Regions from separate parts of the Roseibium porphyridii genome, predicted to be linked through region 1. Evidence: predicted binding sites of a transcription regulator. Region 1 holds the regulator's gene; each other region holds the start of a gene.
What was found. The regulator PhoB, encoded in region 1, activates phosphate uptake and scavenging genes when phosphate is short. The targets are predictions, from matches to a motif close to TGTCATNNANCTGTCAT.

Region 1 (4,734 bases):
TGAAGGCGGTGCCTCCGAGCATTCGCGACGCGGCACTTGGCGTCGGCGCTTCGAAGATGCAGGCGATCTTCCATCATGTGCTGCCACTCGCAATGCCGGGTATTCTGACGGGAACCATCATTGGTCTGGCACAGGCGCTGGGTGAAACTGCACCTCTGCTTCTGATCGGGATGGTCGGCTTTGTTGCGCGCGGATATCCAGATGGCTTCGTGTCGGGCTTCCTTGATCCGAACTCTGCCATGCCGGCTCAGATCTACACCTGGGCAGCCAGGGCGGATTACGCATTCTACGAAAAAGCTTGGGGCGGTATCATCGTCCTGCTGATCTTCTTGCTCACAATGAACATTCTCGCGATCATCCTGCGCCGCAGGTTTGAGCGCCGCTGGTGAGGATTGATGCGATGAACGAGATGCCGAACATTGAACAGGCGATAAAAATGACCGACAGCAAAATCTCTGCAAACAAGGTTCAGGTCTATTACGGCGACAACCAGGCCATTAAGGACGTGGATATTGAAATCCAGCCGCGTTCAGTGACAGCCTTTATCGGACCATCTGGTTGTGGCAAGTCGACGTTTCTGCGAACCATCAATCGCATGAATGACACCATCGACATTTGCCGTGTCGAAGGCTCGATCAAGATTGACGGCGAAGACATCTACGATCCCAAGGTCGATCCGGTGCAGTTGCGCGCCAAGGTTGGCATGGTGTTCCAGAAACCGAACCCGTTTCCGAAGTCAATTTATGACAACATCGCCTACGGTCCGCGCATTCATGGTCTGGCAAAAAACAAGTCAGAGCTTGATGATATCGTCTCTTCCAGCCTGCAAAAGGCAGGTCTCTGGGAAGAGGTGAAGAACCGGCTGGATGAGCCCGGAACCGGCATGTCCGGCGGTCAGCAGCAGCGCCTCTGTATTGCCCGCGCGATTGCCGTCAGTCCTGAAGTGATCCTCATGGACGAGCCGTGTTCGGCTTTGGATCCGATTGCGACCGCGAAGGTGGAAGAGCTGATCGACGAATTACGCGAGAACTATACGATCGTGATTGTGACGCACTCCATGCAGCAGGCAGCGCGTGTGTCCCAGCGCACGGCATTCTTCCACCTTGGCATTCTGGTTGAAGAGGGGCCGACACAGGACATCTTCACAAACCCGAAAGACAAGCGTACTCAAGATTACATCACTGGCCGCTTTGGCTAAGAAATTCTTTCGAGATTACTAAAGAGGACAAAGTATGTCTGAGCATACAGTCTCTGCCTATGACGAAGAACTAACGGAAATGGCCGGCAAGGTCGCCGAAATGGGCGGTTTGGCTGAAAAGGCTTTTGCCGATGCCGTTTCTGCACTGGTGTCACGGGACCTGGATCTGGCCAAAACCACCATCGCCCAGGATGAACGGCTTGATACGTTGCATCAGGAAGTGGAAGCAAAGCTGATCGAAATGATCGCGCGCCGTCAGCCCATGGGGCAGGATCTGCGGGAAATTACGGCTGCCACACGTATCGCCAATGATCTGGAACGTGTTGGAGACCTGGCCAAGAACGTTGCCAAACGCGCTATTGCGATCGACAACAGCCTTGGGTCTAAAAAGCTTGCGATTGGTGTCGAGCACATGACCGAGCTTGCGCTGAGCCAGCTGAAGCAGGTCCTGGACGCTTATACACGCAAGGATCCGGAAGCAGCGAAACGCGTGCAGGAAGCCGATGCGGAAGTGGACGCGATCTACACGTCGCTGTTCCGCGAGCTTCTGACCTACATGATGGAAGATCCAAGGGTCATCACGCAGTGTGTCCATCTCCTGTTCTGCGCAAAGAACATTGAGCGCATCGGTGATCACGCGACCAATATTGCGGAAAACGTCTTTTACATGGTGACCGGTGAGCGGCTTCCGGAGGAACGGACCAAGCTGGACGAGACCACCAGCGTTTCCTAACAGCCGAGCGAAATTTCGAACGAACGATCCGGCCGGCGCGCCTGTGCCTGCTGCATGATATGGAGCGAGATGTATGCCGAAGGTGCTCATCGTTGAAGACGAAGAACCGCTTAGTCTTCTGTTGAGATACAATCTGGAAGCGGAAGGATACACCGTTGAATCGTGTATTCGTGGCGACGAGGCTGAAATTCGGCTGCGGGAAAGCGTACCGGACCTTTTGCTGCTTGATTGGATGCTTCCGGGTCTGTCTGGGATCGAGCTTTGCCGTCGCCTGAGGGCCAGGGAAGACACCGAGCGACTGCCTGTCATCATGCTGACGGCACGCGGTGAAGAGGCCGAGCGCATCAGAGGACTGTCGACAGGCGCGGACGACTACGTCGTGAAGCCGTTTTCCGTACCTGAATTGATGGCGCGGGTTCGCGCAATCCTGCGCCGGGCAAGTCCTGAAGTGGTGTCCACAATGCTGCGGTCCGGAGATATCGAGCTGGATCGTGAAACACACAGAGTTCGCAGGAATGCAAAAGAAGTCCATCTTGGACCCACTGAATTCCGGCTGCTGGAATTTCTAATGACATCACCCGGACGGGTCTTCTCACGTGAGCAATTGCTTGATGGTGTTTGGGGGCATGACGTCTATGTCGACGAACGTACCGTCGATGTTCACGTCGGTCGCCTTCGCAAGGCGCTGAACAGGGGCAAAGCCAGGGACCCCATCCGAACCGTCCGTGGTGCCGGATATGCGTTCAACGATCAGTTTTCGGTGGTTGCGTGACGAAGTGACGGACCATCAAGCGCAAAATCACAACAAAAAGCCCGCCAATCTGGCGGGCTTTTCGTTTTCGATGCTGTTTGATCGCTATCCCGCGCGGGCGATCACTTTGCGATCGCGGCGACGATCTGCAACCGGCTGATAAGCGATCTTGCAGTGGTGCGCGCAATAGGGAACACCGGCGTCGGACTGACGTCCGCAAAAGTAAAAATCGTCAGTCGCAGGATCGCCAATCGGCCATTTGCATGTCCGTTCGGTCAGGGTCAGGATCGACGCGCGCTCTGAAATTGGCACCAGCTCAGCGATTGGCTCAAGGTCTGGCTCTGCCTCGACGATAGGTGTCGGTGCGATGTCCGCCTTCAGGGCTGTTGCACCGATGGTCTGCGGCTGCGGCGTTGGTTTCTTTGGTGCGGAAGTCCCGGTTGCTGGCGCGTTGGTGCGTGGACGGCGAGGCTTGCTGCTGGACGATGAGGACTTTGCGCGACCTGACAGTCCAAGCCGATGTACTTTGCCGATAACGGCGTTCCGGGTTACGCCACCCAGCTCACCCGCAATCTGGCTTGCACTCAAGCCATCGCTCCAAAGCTTTTTGAGAAGCTCAACCCGTTCGTCTGTCCAACTCATTGCCGCACCTTTTCATTTGACCGTTTTGCCGGCCATTAACCTCGTGCTAGGCATGCGCAGGCACGCCCACTATGGCATATCTAGTGCCTAAGAATGATTAGCCCCACGAGATCTCGTGTTTGAATATCAAGAGGTTACAATAACGTTAATTTGTCAGGCAACCATTCGCCGGAAACCAGTTGGGGATGAAGCGACTTTTCCCCAAGTATGGCGAGGCCCTTGAGACTTTTGCTGAATCTGGGCTCAGACGCTGCAGGTAGCGGAAACGCGCCATTTCCATTGACAGGCCTCGGGGCCGCGGGTGTATAAGAAAGCCGCAGCGTGCCGCCTCTTCGGGGCGGCATGTTGCATTTTGGCCTGACACAGTAACTTTGACATCGTTGCCCATGCCGGGCGCGAGCGTTGCTTTCGTGCAGGCGTTCTTAAGGAGACAAAAGAGGTTATGTCCGAGACTGCATTATTCGGTAACTACGCAAGATCGAACCTGTCGTTTGATCATGGGGAAGGTGTCTGGCTTGTTGCGAAAGACGGCCGACGATTCCTCGATTGCGGTTCCGGTATTGCCGTCAATTCCGTAGGGCATAGCCATCCGCACCTCGTATCCGCGTTGCAAGAGCAGGCTGCCAAACTCTGGCATGTATCCAACCTGCATCAGATACCTGAAGGCGAGCGCCTTGCGCAGCGCCTTTGCGATGCCTCATTTGCCGACAAGGTGCTTTTTGTGAATTCCGGCGCCGAAGCGATGGAAGCTGCCATCAAGTGCGCGCGCAGGTACCACTTCGACAAAGGCCAGCCGGAGCGCTATCACATCGTAACCTTCGAGGGCGCGTTCCATGGTCGGACCCTTGGGACCATCGCTGCGGGCGGCCAGGCCAAGTATCTGGAAGGATTTGGCCCGAAGGCACCGGGTTTCGATCAGGTGCCTGCGAACGATCTGGATGCGCTCAAGGCTGTCCTTGGACCGCAGACGGCAGCGATCGCGCTTGAACCCGTCCAGGGTGAAGGCGGTATTCGGGAAATCCCGACGGACTTCCTGCGTACTGTGCGTCAGCTGTGTGATGACCACGGTATCTTGCTGATCCTGGACGAAATCCAGACCGGCGTCGGCCGTACGGGCAAGTTTTTTGCGCATGAGTGGAGCGGCATTGAGCCGGACATCATGGCCGTTGCCAAAGGCATTGGCGGCGGGTTTCCGATGGGGGCCTGTCTCGCAACAGCGGACTGCGCAGAAGCGCTAGCACCTGGAACGCACGGAACGACTTTCGGCGGCAATCCCCTTGCGATGTCGGTCGGCAATGCTGTGCTGGATGTCGTGCTTGGTGACGGCTTTCTGGAGGATGTTCAACAGAAGGGGCTCCATCTCAAGCAAAAGCTTGCGGGCCTCGTGGACAGTCATCCCAAAGTGCTGGA
Region 2 (4,734 bases), 2.0 Mb from region 1:
TGGGCAAAACCGCAGACCAGCGTGGTGCCGTAACGGGCCTTGAATTCATCAAACCGTGAGCCGTCGACAGTGCGTGCAATGACTTCGCGGATGTCATAGGGCGTTTTCAGATCGGCTGGAACAACACCCAGAATTTCCTCCGGGTCGTAGAGCGGGTCTTCTGGCGTTTCCATGGCAACGATGGAGGATTTCGTTCGGTTCAGGCTGGCGATAGACCGACGGGCTAATGCGAGCGCGTGGGCATCATCGCGGGCCAGATGATCTGCCACACCGGACAGGCGTGTGTGCACGTCTCCACCGCCGAGGTCTTCCGCCGTAACTTCTTCGCCCGTTGCGGCTTTGACCAGAGGAGGACCAGCCAAAAAGATCGTGCCCTGGTTTTTGACGATAATGGTCTCGTCGGACATGGCCGGCACATAAGCGCCGCCCGCGGTGCACGACCCCATCACCACTGCTATCTGGGCAATGCCCTTCGACGACATCTGAGCCTGATTGTAGAAGATTCTGCCGAAATGGTCGCGGTCAGGAAAGACCTCGTCCTGATTGGGCAGGTTGGCGCCACCGCTGTCCACCAGATAGATGCACGGCAAGTTGTTCTCAGCAGCAATTTCCTGAGCGCGCAGATGCTTTTTTACGGACATTGGGTAGTAGGTGCCACCTTTGACCGTTGCATCATTGGCAAGGATCATCACTTCCTGGCCTTCGACACGGCCGATCCCGGCGATCATGCCAGCCGCTGGTGCTGCACTGCCATACATATCGTGTGCGGCAAGCATACCCACTTCCAGGAAGGGAGACCCCGGATCGAGCAGACGCGAGACACGTTCACGCGGCAAGATCTTGCCTCTTGAAAGGTGACGTTGCCGTGCGTTCTCGCCGCCACCGTCAAGCGCGGATTGCGCGGCCTGTTTAACAGAGTCCATGGCCTTTTCATGGGCTTCACGGTTCTGCGCAAATTGTGCGCTCTTCGGCGAGAGGCTCGATTTGAGGATGCTCATGTCACCCGGTCTCCCTTTGGGATGTGTCCTGACCTGGCGCGACTGCCTTGCGCACCAGTTTGAGATAGAGATCTTCAATGTCCTTTTCGGACAGATGGCCGCCTTCACGGTACCAGGCAGGAATGCCGGTCAGCATGGCGATGATCGCCCTTGTTGCAACCTTCGCATCGTCCACGGCGTAGCGCCCCAATTCGCTACCACGTTCCAGGATCTTAGTCAGGATAGCCTCATAGCGGCGACGCTCGACTTCAACGAGTTCGAAGTTCTGCGGCTCCAGATTGCGCAGTTCCATATAGGAAATGAACACCTCGTCCGCGCGTTCCAGGTGGTAGCGGATGTGGAAGCGGACAAACCTTTCAAGCGGGTCCATCTTCTCCTCAACGGATGCCTTGTCCCAGGCGGCCAGCAGTTCGGCCATGTGGGTCAGCATCAAGTCCTTGAGAATGTCCTGCTTGGTCGGAAAGTGGTTGTAGAGCGCTCCTGGCCGGACGCCGACATCGGCAGCGATTTCCCGCATGGAGACAGCCGCATAGCCCGACGTGGCGAACCTGCGAAGTGCGGCACTGCGCACACGCGCAGCAGTTTCCTGGCCTTTTGCCCTGGGTTGAGGCCGGACAGGCGTCTTTGCAGCTGTGTGTGCCATTTTTCCTCCAAGACTGTAAATAAATGAACGATCATTCATTTACAAGAAAATTTTCACAGGAAGACACCCTGGGCTGAGATAAATCATTGCGAAGTCGGGGCTCTGTCAAAAAACTTACATGGATAAACTGTTCACAGACACTGAGCATTTCGCCTTGATTGCTAAAGGGACCGATTGATGACCGATGCCGACGCAAAAACCTGGGTTGAGGCTGAATGGGCCGACAGCCTCGATGAAGAAATCGAAATGGAGATTGACGACAATCTGATCGCTAAGGATCTCGCGTTCATCTCCGACAAGAAGCACAAGTCGTCGATAAGCCGGAATACCTATTTTCACGAATTGCTTCGAATGCAGGCCGAACTGGTCAAGCTTCAGGATTGGGTCCAGCACACCGGAAAGAAGATCGTCATCGTTTTTGAAGGGCGGGATGCCGCGGGCAAGGGAGGCGTGATCAAAAGGATCACGCAGCGCCTCAATCCAAGGGTTTGCCGTGTTGTTGCCTTGCCGGCACCGACGGAGCGCGAAAAGAGCCAGTGGTACTTCCAGCGGTATGTTCCGCACCTTCCGGCTGCCGGTGAAATCGTGCTTTTCGACCGTTCCTGGTACAACCGCTCAGGTGTCGAGCGTGTCATGGGGTTTGCCGACGAAAATCAGGTCGAGGAGTTCTTCAACGACGTGCCTGAATTCGAACGCATGCTTGTGAGGTCGGGAATCACGCTGATCAAATACTGGTTCTCCATCACGGATGAAGAACAGCAGCTCCGCTTTCTGATGCGTGTCCATGATCCCCTGAAACAGTGGAAACTGTCGCCGATGGATCTGGAATCGCGCGTGCGCTGGGAAGATTATACCAAGGCCAAGGAAGACACGTTTGAACGCACCAACATTCCCGAAGCGCCCTGGTTCATCGTTGAAGGCAACGACAAGAAGCAAGCGCGCCTGAACTGCATCAATCACCTCTTGTCGATGCTACCTTACGAGGAGGTGCCCCATGATCCGGTTGTGCTGCCCGAGCGGCGTTACAATCAGGACTATGAGCGCAAGGTTTTGCCCGAACATCTCTATGTCCCGGAAAAGTTCTGATCAAGCTGCCTGCTTTCAACGATACGCTCCAACATGCAAGTGTGCCGAGGGTGCTCTGGACATGCCTGCAGAGGGGTCTCTTCACGCAACCGCGCATTGTCAGCAGCGCCGGCAGACGGCATACAAGGGGCGATTGACGAAGAGAGCGGGCTAACCGGTCTCCTCGTCCCATGACCGACGCCGTGACAGGAGAATGGAATTTGGCAGACAAGATCAGATGGGGAATTGTTTCGACGGCAAAGATCGGCGTCGAAAAGGTCATTCCGGGCATTCAACGATCGCAAACGGGAATTGCCGCAGCGATTGCTTCAAGGACGCTGGACAAGGCACAGGAAACGGCCAAGGCGCTTGGAATTGAGAAGGCTTACGGAAGCTATGAAGATCTCCTGGCCGATCCCGACATCGATGCGATCTACAATCCGCTGCCAAACCATATGCACGTGCCCGTCACGATCCAGGCGGTGAATGCCGGCAAACATGTTCTTTGCGAAAAACCTATCGCGCTGAATGCCGATGAAGCGCAGCAGTTGCTTGAGCTTCCAGAGGACAAACTGGTCGCCGAAGGCTTCATGGTGCGTGCTCATCCGCAATGGATCAGGGCGCGGGAGATTGTGCAGTCCGGCGCTCTTGGTGAACTCAAGGCCATTCAGGCCTTTTTCAGCTATTTCAACGCCGATCCTGGCAACATCCGAAACAACGCTGACATCGGTGGCGGCGCGCTTCTTGATATTGGTTGTTACACAATGTTGGCAGGCCGGTATTTCTTTGATGCGGAACCGACCCGCGTTGTATCACTGATCGACCGCGATCCTGATTTCGGTACGGATCGCATGACCAGTGCCTTGCTGGATTTCGGACAGAACAGGCATCTCAACTTTGTCGTATCCACCCAGTTGGCGGCTTATCAGCGATTTCAGCTTGTTGGGACCAAGAAGCGTCTTGAGATCATGATCCCAGTGAATGCTCCTCAGGGTGAGCCGGTTGAGCTTCGTCTCGATGATGGGTCTGCTTTGGGGGATCGATCGAGTGTTTCAGAGACGATTGCAGCCTGTGATCAGTATGCCGAGCTTGTCGATGTGTTCGATCGTGCAATTACAGGCGAGACGCCTTTGCCGTTTGGTGTCGCCGACGCGATTCAGAACATGAAGATCCTGGATGCAATTTTTGCGTCGGCAGACCGTGGAGGCTGGGTAAATCTTGAAGGATGAATTCCTTCAAAGAGGCTCAAACGCATAACCTTTTTCGCGGCGTGTCAATGTGGCAAACGCAGTCGTGTTGACGTGGGTCGCGCCGAAGGTAATGCGGTCCGATGCGATCTTGTCAAACAGTGTTCGGCGCGTTCGAACAGCGTCACCAGGATTGCTGTCGAGCGCATAGGTGATGTCCGGATTTGAAAATTGAAGCTTGTCCGAGACCACGGCGTCGGCCAGGAGCAGGCAATCCTCCCGACCAGACGCCAGGTGCACGACCTGGTGGCCTGGCGTGTGGCCCTGGGCGAGCAACAATCCGATCCCATTGCCAAGATCCACGTCACCTGAGTGCTGAGTGAGCTGATTTTTCAGCGGTTCTGCAAGTGCCTGTATCAGACCAATCATCGGCTTCTGTGGGTCCTCGGCGGACGACAACAATTGCGGATCGGTCCAGAACGCCCATTCCCGAGCCTGAATGTGAATTTCAGCATTCGGAAAGAGACTGTTGCCGTTGGCGCTCAATCCGCCAATGTGATCTGCATGCATATGCGTGATCACGATATCGGTAATTGTTGACCGTTTGAGTTCAAGATCCGGGTCTTGCCAGTTCAACCGTCCTGTTTCCGGGAAGCGTTCCTTGAGACAGCTTCCAGATCCTGCGTCTACCAGAACGTTCCTGTTTTTCGTTTCGATCAACCAGGTGTTTGCACCAATGCGCGTTGTCGGTGTAACCGCTTCGCGCTCATGAGGCTGCGTATTCAAAAAATAGTCTGATGGGATTTGAAGATGACCATCGGAGAGACTGGTGATCGTCAGA
Region 3 (4,734 bases), 1.0 Mb from region 1:
TTGTGCTTTCCGATCGTCGCCACGTGCGAGATCAACCTGTGAAAGCCAAGTTCCCTCAGAACTATGCCCGTTGCTGCAAATAGCAAAAGGAATTGCGCACTTGCAGTAGGGACAAGAAGCGGCATGTGCTTTTGCAAAAGAAATGCCGCCAGCTCGATCGCCCCAGCGGCGAGTGCAAGTATCAGGGCTTTGACCGCCCAGCCCTCGATTTTGGTCATCAAAAGCAGGAGGAAAACAACGACGGCAAATGCGAGGGCTGCCAACTCCCCTTCAATACGCATCGCGCGGTTTTGGAGTAAACTCTCAGCGCCGAGTGCCTGAATCACGCTTCCAGGCAGAATGCCATAGACCGGGACAGGAAAGAGATCTCTCAATTCTTGCGCACTTGCGCCAACGACAACTTTCTTGCCTAGAAAAAACTCTGGATCGACTGACCGGTCGAGCACATCTACCAGTGAGACTGTCGGCAACTCATCGATAGAAATACCGAAATCCAATCCAAAGGCGCCAAGCGCTTCCCCTGAGTATTCGCCGAGGAATGCTGACGCTGACAATTCGGAAGTACCGGAAATGTCGTAGCCGTAAATGTTTCTCCATATACGGCTGTCGTTTTCAACGGGCACCATGACAACAACTGGCCACGCTGCTTCAAGAAACTTATCGATAGGCTTGTTGATCACTTCACTTTGGTTCGTGCCAGCCGAAGCAGCCTGACGAAACATAGCGAGACTGACATTGCCAGCACTTTCAATCGAATTTGCGAAGAGACGGTCATCTTCGGCACTCGAAACTGCGCTGAAATCGATATCAAATAGGATATCTGAAGCACCAGATCCGGCGACAAAGTCCGTTAGTTCTGCATATAGGCGGCGCGGCAGTGGCCAGACGCCCAGTTCATTCAAACTCTTGGCATCAATATCGATGAGAACGATCTGCCCGGTCACCGGACGTTTGTCATGGCTAAACTTAGCTTCCCAAAGGAAACGATCGATCGAGCCGGAAAATCCTGCATAACGCACAAATGCGGTCGCCGCGACCACAAGGATCGCGATGACACAGGCGTTCCCGAAACGCTTTGTCCTGTCTGACCACATCTTTCCGTTGTCACCACCCACTATTCGCAACGACATTTCAAGGCGAAGGGCAATCGCGCCCCTGCCCAATCAGTTTCTTTTTCTATTTTTTACCGTTGCCGTTGCTGTTGCCGTTTCCGTTTCCGGAATTGCCGTTGCTGTTGCCATTCCCGTTGCCGCTATTACCGGAATTGCCGTTGCTGTTGCCGTTTCCATTGCCGCTGTTACCGGAATTGCCGTTGCTGTTGCCGTTCCCGTTGCCGCTGTTACCGGAATTGCCGTTGCTATTGCCGTTCCCGTTGCCGCTGTTACCGGAATTGCCGTTGCTATTGCCGTTTCCGTTGCCACTGTTGCCAGAATTGCCGTTGCTGTTGCCATTCCCGTTGCCGCTGTTACCGGAATTGCCGTTGCTATTGCCGTTCCCGTTGCCGCTGTTACCGGAATTGCCGTTGCTGTTGCCGTTCCCGTTGCCACTGTTGCCAGAATTGCCGTTGCTGTTGCCGTTCCCGTTGCCGCTGTTACCGGAATTGCCGTTGCTGTTGCCATTCCCGTTGCCGCTGTTACCGGAATTGCCGTTGCCGCTGAAGAAGTTACTGAAGAACCCTCCCCCAGCATTCGGCGAAACATCAGCAGAAGGGACGTTCTTGGTTTGTGGGGTCTGGAACGACGGTGCCCGTTTGCTCCCTGGTCGCACAACAGGTTTTGTTTTACCCCCAACCTGAAGCCCCACTTTGGCGGCGGGTGCACTGGAGGCAGACTGTCCTGCACCAACGTTTGCACGGTCTCCGGAAGCAAAATCCTCAACGCCGACCAGCCCACGCTGAACGGAAACCCTTGCGCGCCTGGCATCTACCGAAACGCCGAATTTTGTGCCCTTCACAACGGCCGCCAGAAACGGAGTTTCCACCGTAAAGTGATTGCGCTGACGCGTTTTTACGTCGACTTCAATATTCCCCTTGCGTTGCAGAAGAGTTGTTTTGGTTCCGCGGCTACGGTGCTTGGAGATTGCGAATGTTGTGTTCGGACCGACAGAAATAGTCTCGCTACCGCGGGCGATAAGGGCTCGTGCACCCGGTCGCGTGCCAATCGTGTAGCCTTTTTTGAACACCATTCCGCGTTTGACACGGAATGCCTGTACGCCTGGAGCAACAAAATAGGCTACTCCGGAAACACGCTTTATCACCCAGTCCTGCGCATTTGCCTCGGAGGCCACAAATACGCTGACGACAAAAGTTGCTGCAGCCAAGATAAAAGACAGTTCCCTGAATACGGCATCAAAAGTAGAACCCAGAGATATCGTCTTTGCGCTTCGGTCTTTAGCGTGTGCATTGTCAGTCATTTTTGGCCACTTGATCAATTGGCGTTGGCCAGAAGGTAACAACAACTCACTTAATCTAAGGTGAAACCTGCCCGAGTTTATTGATATTTTATGCTTTGGCGATTGATGCAGACAAATAGAACTACAACTCAGAATGAAATAAAAAATATCTTCTCAATTTGAAGTTAGCTTTACTTAACGATTCGGTAATCGTTATTTCGAGCTAGACAGACTCCAAGACTTCTCTTTCCACATCCCTGAAAATATCGATGTGGTCGATATTCATCTGTTCAATACCGAAGCGAACGGCCTTTTCGAATACGGATCGATCCTGGCCTGCATAGAACATCTGAGTCGTAAGACCTGCTTCCTGCGCTTCCTTGATTGAGTCAGCGACCAGGCAGTCTTCATGAAACTCAAGAATGGAAGCACCCTGGGCAACAGCGCGCTCGACGGATCCGACGTGACCGAACAGAACCATCCGTCTTATATCCGGCACCTTTGCACGAGCCTCGGCCAGGATCGACTGATCGAAGGAAAAGGTCCATGCGCGTTCGAGCATGCCGCGCGCTGCCAGCATGTCTCGCACTTCTGCCGGGTCCCCTTCCTTGATTTCGACGTAGGTTCCGATGCGCCCCTTGCATGCATCGAGAAAGGCATCCAATCGCGGGACCCGTTCTCCAGCGAATTCAGAACCGAACCAGCTGCCTGCATCAAGTTGTTCAATCTCGGCAGAGGTCATCTCAGAAAAGCGGCCACTACCGTTTGTCGTCCGGTCAACGGTCGCATCGTGCATCACATAAAAAACACCATCATCAGAGGGGCGCACATCGAATTCGACAACGTCCGCACCAAGCTCGATCGCTTTTTCCAGGGATGCGAAAGTGTTCTCCGGCGCCACCAAACAAGCGCCTCTGTGGGACACAATGACTGCTCGTTTCATGTCTAATTCTCCTGCGCTCTCGGACAATATGTCCGGAACTTGTCGGTGTTTGCGACCGTCCGTTTGCGACGATCGACAAAGAGGTGCCCGAGTTTCTTGATGAATTGATGACAGTTCAAGTCTTCTTTTTCTTTCAGTTGCTTATCACTAAAATCAATTTTTAATTGCACCAATTCACAACCACAATCAAACCAAGCCAATCACGCGATTCGACGAGCACAATTGTCAATCCTTCGCCAGCAAAAGGAAACAGCAAAACCGCTTCCGCGGGCGCGGATTGCTTCTGAAATTCTACATATAACGAATTGTTCATTGATCTCGAACGGTCAGTCAAATTGCATGAGGCTTAGTAATGACTATCTCAACCCTCAGGCGTTCATGGCCGAACGCTCAAGGAAACACCATTCAAGAGGTTTGATCATGATCCGTTTCGCAGCATCTGCAATTGCATTGTCACTACTGGCCGGCACCGCCGTCGCCGAGCCCGTCGCCTATGACTTTGACAAATCCCACGCAAACCTCTCCTTCTCCTACAACCACCTAGGGTATTCCACGACCGAAGGCCGATTTGGATCCTGGAATGGTGTTTTGATGATCGACAAGGACACTCCTGCAAATTCGTCAGTCGAATTCACTATTGATGTAGATAGCATGGACACGTTCTGGGCGGACAGGGACACGCACCTTAAGAGCGCCGACTTCTTCGACGCAGAGAAGTTTCCGGAAGCTACTTTCAAAAGCACCAGTGTTGAGCAAACAGGCGAAAAGCAACTGGCGGTCACAGGCGACTTGACTATCAAGGGCATCACGAAGCCCGTCACGCTGACTGTTGACGTGACTTCCATTGGCGAACATCCGATGGCAAAAAAAGCAGCTGCTGGTTTTGCCGTCTCAACCGTTGTCAAACGCTCCGATTTTGGCATGGACAAGTTCGTGCCTTATGTGGGTGATGACATCACGGTGACGTTCCACGCTGAAACGCTCAAAGCTGAAGCTACGAATTAATGATCCCTCGGCTGAGACCGGTAATGACCGGTCTCAGCTTCACAGGAGCCACCCATGCTGCGCAATTCCTCCACCGGGTATGGTCTGATTGCCATCTTCTTTCACTGGACAATGGCGATCCTGATCCTCGGCATGCTTGCATTCGGTCTTTATCTGGATGGATTGCCGCAAACCGAGCAGTCGACCTTTCAGCTTTACCAGCTGCACAAATCCATAGGATTCGTTGTTCTGGCTCTCGCTGCCCTGCGGCTGGTGTGGCGGCTGTTCAATCCCGCCCCGAGACTGCCGGACGGAATGCATCCGCTCGAAAAAACTGCAGCGCACCTTGGGCATATCGGGCTTTATGTACTCATTTTCGCGATGCCAATCACAGGCTGGTTCATGGTGTCGGCATC

Region 2: a site for PhoB is predicted at 1,745-1,761, ahead of ppk2 (polyphosphate kinase 2). Genes of this name have one in related genera too.
Region 3: a site for PhoB is predicted at 3,431-3,447, ahead of K1718_RS17035 (glycerophosphodiester phosphodiesterase). Genes of this name have one in related genera too.

The regions. Positions count from the first base shown of each region.
Region 1 covers NZ_CP120863.1:4,730,014-4,734,747, reverse strand. Annotated here, with positions in the region: gene pstA (phosphate ABC transporter permease PstA) at 1-389, shown strand, start outside; gene pstB (phosphate ABC transporter ATP-binding protein PstB) at 437-1,198, shown strand; gene phoU (phosphate signaling complex protein PhoU) at 1,233-1,931, shown strand; gene phoB (phosphate regulon transcriptional regulator PhoB) at 2,005-2,703, shown strand; gene K1718_RS21730 (GcrA family cell cycle regulator) at 2,788-3,324, opposite strand; gene K1718_RS21725 (aspartate aminotransferase family protein) at 3,767-4,734, shown strand, end outside.
Region 2 covers NZ_CP120863.1:857,897-862,630, forward strand. Annotated here, with positions in the region: gene K1718_RS04110 (carboxyl transferase domain-containing protein) at 1-998, opposite strand, end outside; gene K1718_RS04115 (TetR/AcrR family transcriptional regulator) at 1,000-1,641, opposite strand; gene ppk2 (polyphosphate kinase 2) at 1,819-2,727, shown strand; gene K1718_RS04125 (Gfo/Idh/MocA family protein) at 2,928-3,935, shown strand; gene K1718_RS04130 (MBL fold metallo-hydrolase) at 3,942-4,734, opposite strand, start outside.
Region 3 covers NZ_CP120863.1:3,683,488-3,688,221, forward strand. Annotated here, with positions in the region: gene K1718_RS17025 (EAL domain-containing protein) at 1-1,163, opposite strand, end outside; gene K1718_RS17030 (FecR family protein) at 1,177-2,319, opposite strand; gene K1718_RS17035 (glycerophosphodiester phosphodiesterase) at 2,615-3,334, opposite strand; gene K1718_RS17040 (YceI family protein) at 3,755-4,339, shown strand; gene K1718_RS17045 (cytochrome b) at 4,394-4,734, shown strand, end outside.